DNA from 2 places in the Streptomyces sp. NBC_01515 genome. Region 1 is predicted to be linked to the other one. Evidence: riboswitches for the same ligand, from Rfam matches in the RefSeq annotation. Region 1 holds a riboswitch; the other holds the start of a gene.
What was found. A riboswitch is a leader RNA that binds a small molecule or an ion and turns the genes downstream of it on or off. The one in region 1 is predicted to bind cyclic di-AMP.
Positions count from the first base shown of each region.

Region 2: another riboswitch for cyclic di-AMP. It lies ahead of OG407_RS27705 (M23 family metallopeptidase); the one in region 1 lies ahead of OG407_RS22005 (transglycosylase family protein).

Region 1 covers NZ_CP109416.1:4,950,018-4,953,783, forward strand. Annotated here, with positions in the region: gene eno (phosphopyruvate hydratase) at 1-1,104, opposite strand, end outside; gene OG407_RS22005 (transglycosylase family protein) at 1,450-2,145, opposite strand; cyclic di-AMP (ydaO/yuaA leader) riboswitch at 2,155-2,336, opposite strand; gene OG407_RS22010 (transglycosylase family protein) at 2,530-3,525, opposite strand; gene OG407_RS22015 (cytochrome P450) at 3,751-3,766, opposite strand, start outside.
Region 2 covers NZ_CP109416.1:6,148,082-6,151,847, reverse strand. Annotated here, with positions in the region: gene OG407_RS27710 (aldo/keto reductase) at 1-756, opposite strand, end outside; gene OG407_RS27705 (M23 family metallopeptidase) at 800-1,810, opposite strand; cyclic di-AMP (ydaO/yuaA leader) riboswitch at 1,822-1,979, opposite strand; gene OG407_RS27700 (PP2C family protein-serine/threonine phosphatase) at 2,214-3,368, opposite strand; tRNA gene OG407_RS27695 (tRNA-Met) at 3,479-3,552, opposite strand; gene OG407_RS27690 (alginate lyase family protein) at 3,605-3,766, opposite strand, start outside.

The sequences.
Region 1 (3,766 bases):
GCCGGAGCGGTGGGACATCATGCACTTGAAGCCGTTGCGCTGGGCCATCTCGACGGCGTCCAGGGTCTCGGTCAGCGAGCCGATCTGGTTCACCTTGACGAGCAGGGCGTTGGCCGTGCCCTCCTCGATGCCGCGGGCGAGGCGCTCCGGGTTGGTGACGAAGAGGTCGTCGCCGACGATCTGGACCTTGTCGCCGATGCGGTCGGTGATGACCTTCCAGCCGGCCCAGTCGTCCTCGTACAGCGGGTCCTCGATGGAGACGAGCGGGTAGGCCGCCACGAGCTCCTCGTAGTACTCGGTCATCTCGGCGGCCGAGCGGGACTTGCCCTCGAACTCGTACTTGCCGTCCTTGTAGAACTCGGACGCGGCGACGTCGAGCGCGAGCCCGATCTGCTCGCCGGGGATGTAACCGGCCTGCTTGATGGCCTCGATGATGAGATCGAGCGCGGCGCGGTTGGACTCCAGGTTCGGGGCGAAGCCGCCCTCGTCGCCGAGACCGGTGGACAGGCCCTTGGTCTTCAGCACCTTCTTGAGGGTGTGGTAGACCTCGGCGCCCCAGCGCAGCGCCTCGGAGAAGGACTCCGCGCCGATCGGGGCGATCATGAACTCCTGGATGTCCACGTTGGAGTCGGCGTGCGAGCCGCCGTTCAGGATGTTCATCATCGGAACGGGCAGCAGGTGCGCGTTCGGGCCGCCGAGGTAGCGGAAGAGGGGGAGGTCGCTGGCCTCGGACGCGGCGTGCGCGACGGCGAGGGAGACGCCGAGGATGGCGTTGGCGCCGAGCGAGCCCTTGTTGTCGGTGGCGTCCAGGTCGAACATCGCCTGGTCGATCAGGCGCTGCTCGGTGGCGTCGTAGCCGACGAGCTCCGGACCGATCTGCTCGATGACGGCGAGGACGGCCTTCTCGACACCCTTGCCGCCGTAGCGGTTGGGGTCACCGTCGCGCAGCTCGATGGCCTCGAAGGCACCCGTGGAGGCGCCGGACGGAACGGCGGCACGACCCGTGCTGCCGTCGTCGAGGCCGACCTCGACCTCGACCGTGGGGTTGCCTCGGGAGTCCAGGATTTCCCGGGCTACGACGACGTCGATGGACGGCACGAGCATCTCCTTCTTGGGATCTGACGCGACTACGGCAACACCGCAGCGGCTCTGCGAGACGAGCCTAACCGGCTCGGGGCGATTGGCCATCCGGTCGGCCGCCTGATGGACAGAACCGAGAGTAAATTGTTTCCGAACGGAACAAAAAGTCCCGGCAAGCGGCAGGTATGGGGACGGGGGCGGCAGGCCGGGGACACGAAAAAGCCCCGCCCCGGTGCGTACGGGGGAACACGCACCGGAGCGGGGAGCCCGTGGGGGACGGGGGTGACCCTCACGAGGTCTCCATGATGGGGACCACGGATGTGAGGGCGCTGTGGTTCGGCTACGAGCCCGATATGTCGTTTCGGGCTGTCACTTCAGGTGGAGCTGCTGGCCCGGGAAGATGAAGTCGGCGTCGTCGACGATGTCCTTGTTCAGCTTGAACAGCTGCTGCCAGCCGCCCTTCACCTTGTGCTTCTCGGCGATGGAGCTGAGGCTGTCGCCCTTGACGACCTTGTACTCGCCGTCACCCTTCTTGACCTTCTTGCCGGTCGGGGTGGAGACGGTCTTCTTGGCGGCCGGGCGCTCGGCGGAGCGGGAGGCGGTGGTGTCGCTCGTGGAGCGCTCGGTGGTGCTCTTGGAGGAGCTGGAGCTGTTCGAGCCGCTCGACGAGCTGGAGCTGCCGCCGGAGTAGGAGGCGCCCGAGAGGCCGGTGCCGCAGGTGGGCCAGGCACCCTTGCCCTGGGCGGCGAGAACCTTCTCCGCCACGGCTATCTGCTGGGACTTGGAGGCCTGGTTCGCGGTGGAGGCGTAGGCGGTGCCGCCGTACGCGGCCCACGTCGAGGCGGAGAACTGCAGACCGCCGTAGTAGCCGTTACCGGTGTTGATGGACCAGTTGCCGCCGGACTCGCAGCTGGCGACCGTGTCCCACTCGGACGCGGTGGCGGCGGATGCGCTGCCGGTGGCCATCAGCGGCGCGGCGATCGCGACACCGGTGACGCCGGCGAGCGTGGCGACGCGGGTGGCCTTGGACGGACGGCGGTGCTTGCCCTTGCTGGAAAACAGCATGGAAGATCCCAATCCCCTCACCGACGCCTACGAGGTGAGCTGTCGGGTTCGGGCCGTGTGAGTTGCCCGGCCGTGCTCGTACGTCTCGTACGCGGCACGACTTAACCCCAAGCCGGTTCCGGTCGTCTCTCAACTCCCGGGCCCGGCGCTTACCTTGGGTCCCCCGCTCCTGCCTACGGCGCTTGACGCGACGACTGTTCCCGGAGGCCGCTGGCAGGACTCGGCGTGTGCGGCAACCGGGGCTCGTGGTGACGAGCGGCCTTGACCGTAGACACGGAATCGGCGGAATTCCAAAGACGATCAGGGCTTCTGAGACTCATCCCACACTTTGATCAAACCGGACATTCGACTCGAAGCGTGACGTGAACTCCCGCTGTTCTCTTGCTACTTTTCGTCCGCTTCCGTACCGACGTCCAAGGTCTGACCGGCGGCGATCTGGGTCGGATCGGCGCCTATCACCTTTTTGTTCTCGGCGTAGAGCGCGGTCCATCCGCCGTCGTAGCCAAGGGAGTCGGCGATGGACGCGAGGGAGTCGCCGGCGCGGACGGTGTAGGTCTGCGGCGACACGCTCTCCTCGGCACTGGCGCCGCGATGCTTACCGGCACTCTGCTGAGTGCTCTGCTGATCGCCCTGCTGGTCGTCGGAATCGCTGAGCGCGCCGGTGTCGACGAGGCTCCACTTGCCCACCGCCTGGGCCGGGTTGTCCGATTCGTCGATTTTCGGGGAGGCGGCGACCGAGTCGTTTCCGGTCGAAGGAGTGGTGGACTTGTCGGACTTGCTGGAGTTGTCCGTCGCGGTGGGCGAGGGGCTGTCGGACGACGAGTCGTCGCCGGACGCGTCGGACGAAGTCGAGTCCGTGGTGCCGGAGTCGGACAACCCGGAGGAAGCGGACGAGTCAGACGAACCGGAGTCGGAGCCAGAGTCGGAACCGGAGTCGGAGGAGCCGGTCGGGGTGGCCGACGGGGAGTCACTCGCGAGGCCGGTGTCGACGTCCGTCGAACCCGAGGTGGTGGTGAGACCGGAGAGCAGCGCGCAGGTGGTCCACGCGGAGGTGCCCTTGTCGTCGAGGACCTTCTCGGCGACGGCTATCTGCTGCGAGCGGCTGGCCAGGTCGGCGCTCGGGGCGTAGGCGAGGCCGCCGTACTTCTCCCATTCGTCCTGGGTCATCTGCAGGCCGCCGAAGTAGCCGTTGCCGTCGTTCATGCTCCAGGAGCCGCCGCTCTCGCAGTTGGCCACCTTGTCCCAGGTGGTGCCGTCGGCGGCGTTCGCGGAGGCGGCGGCGAGGAGGGGGATGGCGATGGCGGAGCCGGTCACCCCGGCCGCGACGAGGAGTGCCGGAGCCTGACGGGGGCGACGGTGACGACCGTTCCCGGAGAGCATGCGGAGGCCTTTCGCGTGACAGCGGGGGGACCGCGCGGCGGGTGGTGCGGGGGTACTGCGAGGGGTGATGCGGGGCGCCGCGCTGGTACGTGAACGTACCCACAGTCGATCACTTGTCACAAGTTAATGCCACGGAGATCACGTGAAGATCACAGAGTTGAAGAACTGTCACTTTTGGGTTTAGGGGGCTGGATTGCCGGTTCAGCGGTGCCCCGGACCACCTGTTCAACGGCGTTCCGGG
Region 2 (3,766 bases), 1.2 Mb from region 1:
GAGGGCGGTGAGGACGTTCAGGCCGCGCTCCGATGCGAGGTACTGGGCCGCGCGCCCGGCCCGCGGGCTGTCGACGGTCGTACCGGGGCGGTACTTGCCGGTGAGGAAGCCGGCGGCCAGCGCGAAGTACGGGACCGCGGCCAGGCCCTCCCGCGCGGCGAGCTCGCTCAGCTCACCCTCGTAGGTGTCGCGCGAGACGAGGTTGTAGTGGGGCTGGAGGGCGACATAGCGGGCCAGGCCCTCGCGGTCGGAGAAGTCGAGGGAGGCCCGCAGGCGCTCGGGGGTGATGTTGGAGGCGGCGATGTGCCGCACCTTACCCGCCTTCACCAGCTCGTCCAGCGCGCCGATGATCTCCTCGACCGGCACCTCGACCTGGTCGAAGTGGGTGTAGTAGAGGTCGATGTGGTGGGTGTCGAGGCGGCGCAGGGAGGCGTCCGCGGCGGCCTTGATGTTGGCGGCGCTCAGGCCCGGGAAGTCGGGGTGCTGGCTGACCTTGGTGGCGATGACGACGTCGGCACGGTTGCCGCGGGCCTTGACCCACTTGCCGATGATCGTCTCGGACTCGCCGCCCTGGTTGCCCGGCGCGAACGCCGAGTACGAGTCGGCGGTGTCGACGAAGTTGCCGCCCGCGGCCGCGTAGGCGTCGAGCACGGCGAACGAGGTCGCCTCGTCGGCGGTCCAGCCGAAGACGTTGCCGCCGAGGGAGAGCGGGAAGACCTCAAGATCGGACCGGCCCAGCTTGCGAAGAGAAGTCATGACCCTCTTCAACAGCCGGACCGGAACCGGATATTCCAGACCCTCAGGGGTTGAGGCCCTTGCTGCGCAGCCAGGGCGCCGGGTCGCTGGCGGTGGCGGCGCCGTTGATGTGCACCTCCAGGTGGAGGTGCGGCCCGGTCACGTTGCCGGTCGCGCCCACGCGGCCGATGACCTCACCGGTGGAGACCTTCTGTCCGACGCTCACGTTGATCGAGGACTGGTGGCAGAACCACAGCTCGGTGCCGTCGTCGAGGGTGATGATCGTGCGGTACCCGTACGCCCCGGCCCAGCCCGCCTCGGTGACCGTGCCGCTGTGGACGGCCTTGATCAGCGTGCCGGTGGGAGCGGCGAAGTCGAGACCCGTGTGATACCCGGAGGACCACATGGAGCCGGCCTGGCCGAAGGTGCCGGTGATCGTGTACGAGCCGACCGGCAGCGTGTACTGCTTGGCCAGCACGGCGAGCTTCGCGGCCTCGGTCTTCTTCTTGGCGGCGGCCTCCGCGGCCTTCTTCGCGTCGGCGGCCTTCTTCGCGGCGTCCTTCTCGGCCTTGGCGGCGGCGTCGTCGACCTGCTTGGCGACGGCGGCCTCTACGGCGGCCTTCGACTTGCCGTCGACCTGCACCTGCTGTGACTCGGCCTGCGCCATGATCCGGTTGCGCAGCAGCTCACCCGCGTCCGAGGCGCCCTTGGCGGTCTCGGTCGTGGTCACGCCGACGCTGCTGAGCGCCGTGGCCGAACCCTTGGGGGTACTACTGGACGAGTCGTCCAGCAGGTGGCCCACGGAGGGCAGGTCGGGCAGGGAGATGGAGACCGGCGGCTTGCCGGTGTTGGCGCTGGCCATGCCGCCCGCGCTGACGGCGGCTATGACACCGACACCCAGAACGGTGGAGCTGCGGGCGAATCCTCCGCCACCACGCTGCTTGGCGACACGGTGCTTGCCGCGGTTGGGAAGAACGGTCTCCGCACTCGGATTCCACTCCTCCCAGGGGCCCTCGTCGGGGCGGTAACCGCCGTAGACGACAGGGGCTTCTGGGGCAGCCTGGTTGGACGCCACGTGGGCGTGCTCCTTTCCTTCCCTCTCGCCTACCGGGTTAGCTGACGGGTTCGGAGCAGGAAGGTCTCCTACGCGCGTAAACCGGCCGTGTTTCCACGGCAGTCGACGAGCGATTCACCCCAAGGTGGTGGTTCCCCGGTTCCCTTGCGGGATTCGGCGCGTGCGCACGGAGCCATCTCTTGTGACGGCTGGGACGACCGCGCTGCGTTATCGAACGTTAATAGACACGGGCGTCCGTTTCCAAGCCGTTCGGCTTGATCATTAACCTTTCCTTGCTGGACGAAGGGCCCACCACCGGCGAAAAACGGGCGAGTTGGCCAAGCCTCAGAATTCCCACAGGTATTGACGGTGTATCAGTTGTTGTGCGGACGGCTCCCGACCGGTCACGGCCCGTGATATCCGGTCAGGGATGGCGTACGGCGATCATCGCCATGTCGTCCGTCATCCAGCCCCCGGAGTACCGGCGCACCTCCTTGGCGAGGATGCCGAGCAACGCCTCGGGGGTACGGAAGGTCCGGCCGGCCAGCCGCGCCCCGGGGTCGTAGAAGACACCGCGGGAGTCGCGCGCCTCGGACAGCCCGTCGGTGTGCACGAGGAGGGTGGCCCCGCCCGGGAACGCGAACTCCTCGGCACGGTCGGGCCAGACCCCCAACTCGCCCATTCCCAGGGGCAGTGCGGGCTCCTCGACCTGCAACGTGCGGACGGTGCCGTCCTCGTGCAGGAGCAGCGGCGGCGGGTGGCCCCGGTCGACGATCCGTACGACGCCGTCGCCGTGCGGGAGTTCGGCGAGGACGGCCGTGGTGAACCCCTCGAACGCGTCGAGCCCGTCGCGCCGGGTGCCCTCGCGCGCCAGCGCCCGCTCCAGCCGCTGCGCGACCGCCTCCAGGGTCGCCTCCTGCTCGGCGGCCTCCCGGAACGCCCCGATGACCACGGCGACGGCGGCGACCGCGCCCATGCCCTTGCCGCGCACGTCACCGACGACCAGCCGTACGCCGTGCGGGGTGTCCTGCACCGCGTACAGGTCGCCGCCGATGAACGCGCCCTCCTGCGCCGCCTCGTACCGTGCCGCGATCGCGAACCCGCCGATCCGCTCGGCCGGTTCGGGCAGGACGGCCCGCTGGGCGGCCTCGGCGATCTCGCGCGCGGAGGCGAGCTGTTCGCTGCTGCGGCGGACCAGGAGGTTGATCAGGACGGCCAGCACGGCGACGGTCGCCACCGTGGCCGCCTCGGTGACCGCATCCGTGCGGAAGACGATGCCGAGCCTGATGTGGATCACGAGGACGACGGCGACGGAGGCCAGGCCGGTGAGCACGGTGCCGCGCCGCGAGTAGAGGGGGGCGGCGACGAGCGGGGCGGCGGTGAAGAACGGGGCCGCGGTGAAGGCCTGCGGGGTGAAGTAGTCGTAGAACGCCCCGCCGACCAGCAGCAGCGGGGGAAGTCGGCGGACGAAGCCGAGGGCGTACGGGATCCGCCGTCCCTCGTCGGGGCCGAGGCCGGGGTCGGGCACGGGATCGCCGGGCAGGCGCCCACCGGCTCGCACATACGGACCCTCCTCCACGCGTCCAGTTTTTCCTGGCCGGGCAAGGGCGGCGAGCGGGGTGGGCCGACCGGGGCGGGAGAAACACCAAGGGCCGGAACCCATTTCTGGATTCCGGCCCTTGGCCTTAGTAGCGGGGACAGGATTTGAACCTGCGACCTCTGGGTTATGAGCCCAGCGAGCTACCGAGCTGCTCCACCCCGCGCCGTTGTGATTGCAACTATACGCCATTCGCGGGGTCCGATGTCACACAGGTTTCAGTCGGCGGTGTTCCCGGCGTGCGTGAGGGTCTCCCAGGAGACGAACAGGTCGTCGCTGCCGGCCGGGCGGGTGGACTCGGCGAGCTTGTGCGCGGCGGGCACCTTCATGCCGAGCCGGCCCTCCAGGTGGTTGACGGCGACCTCCAGGTCGGGGCCCAT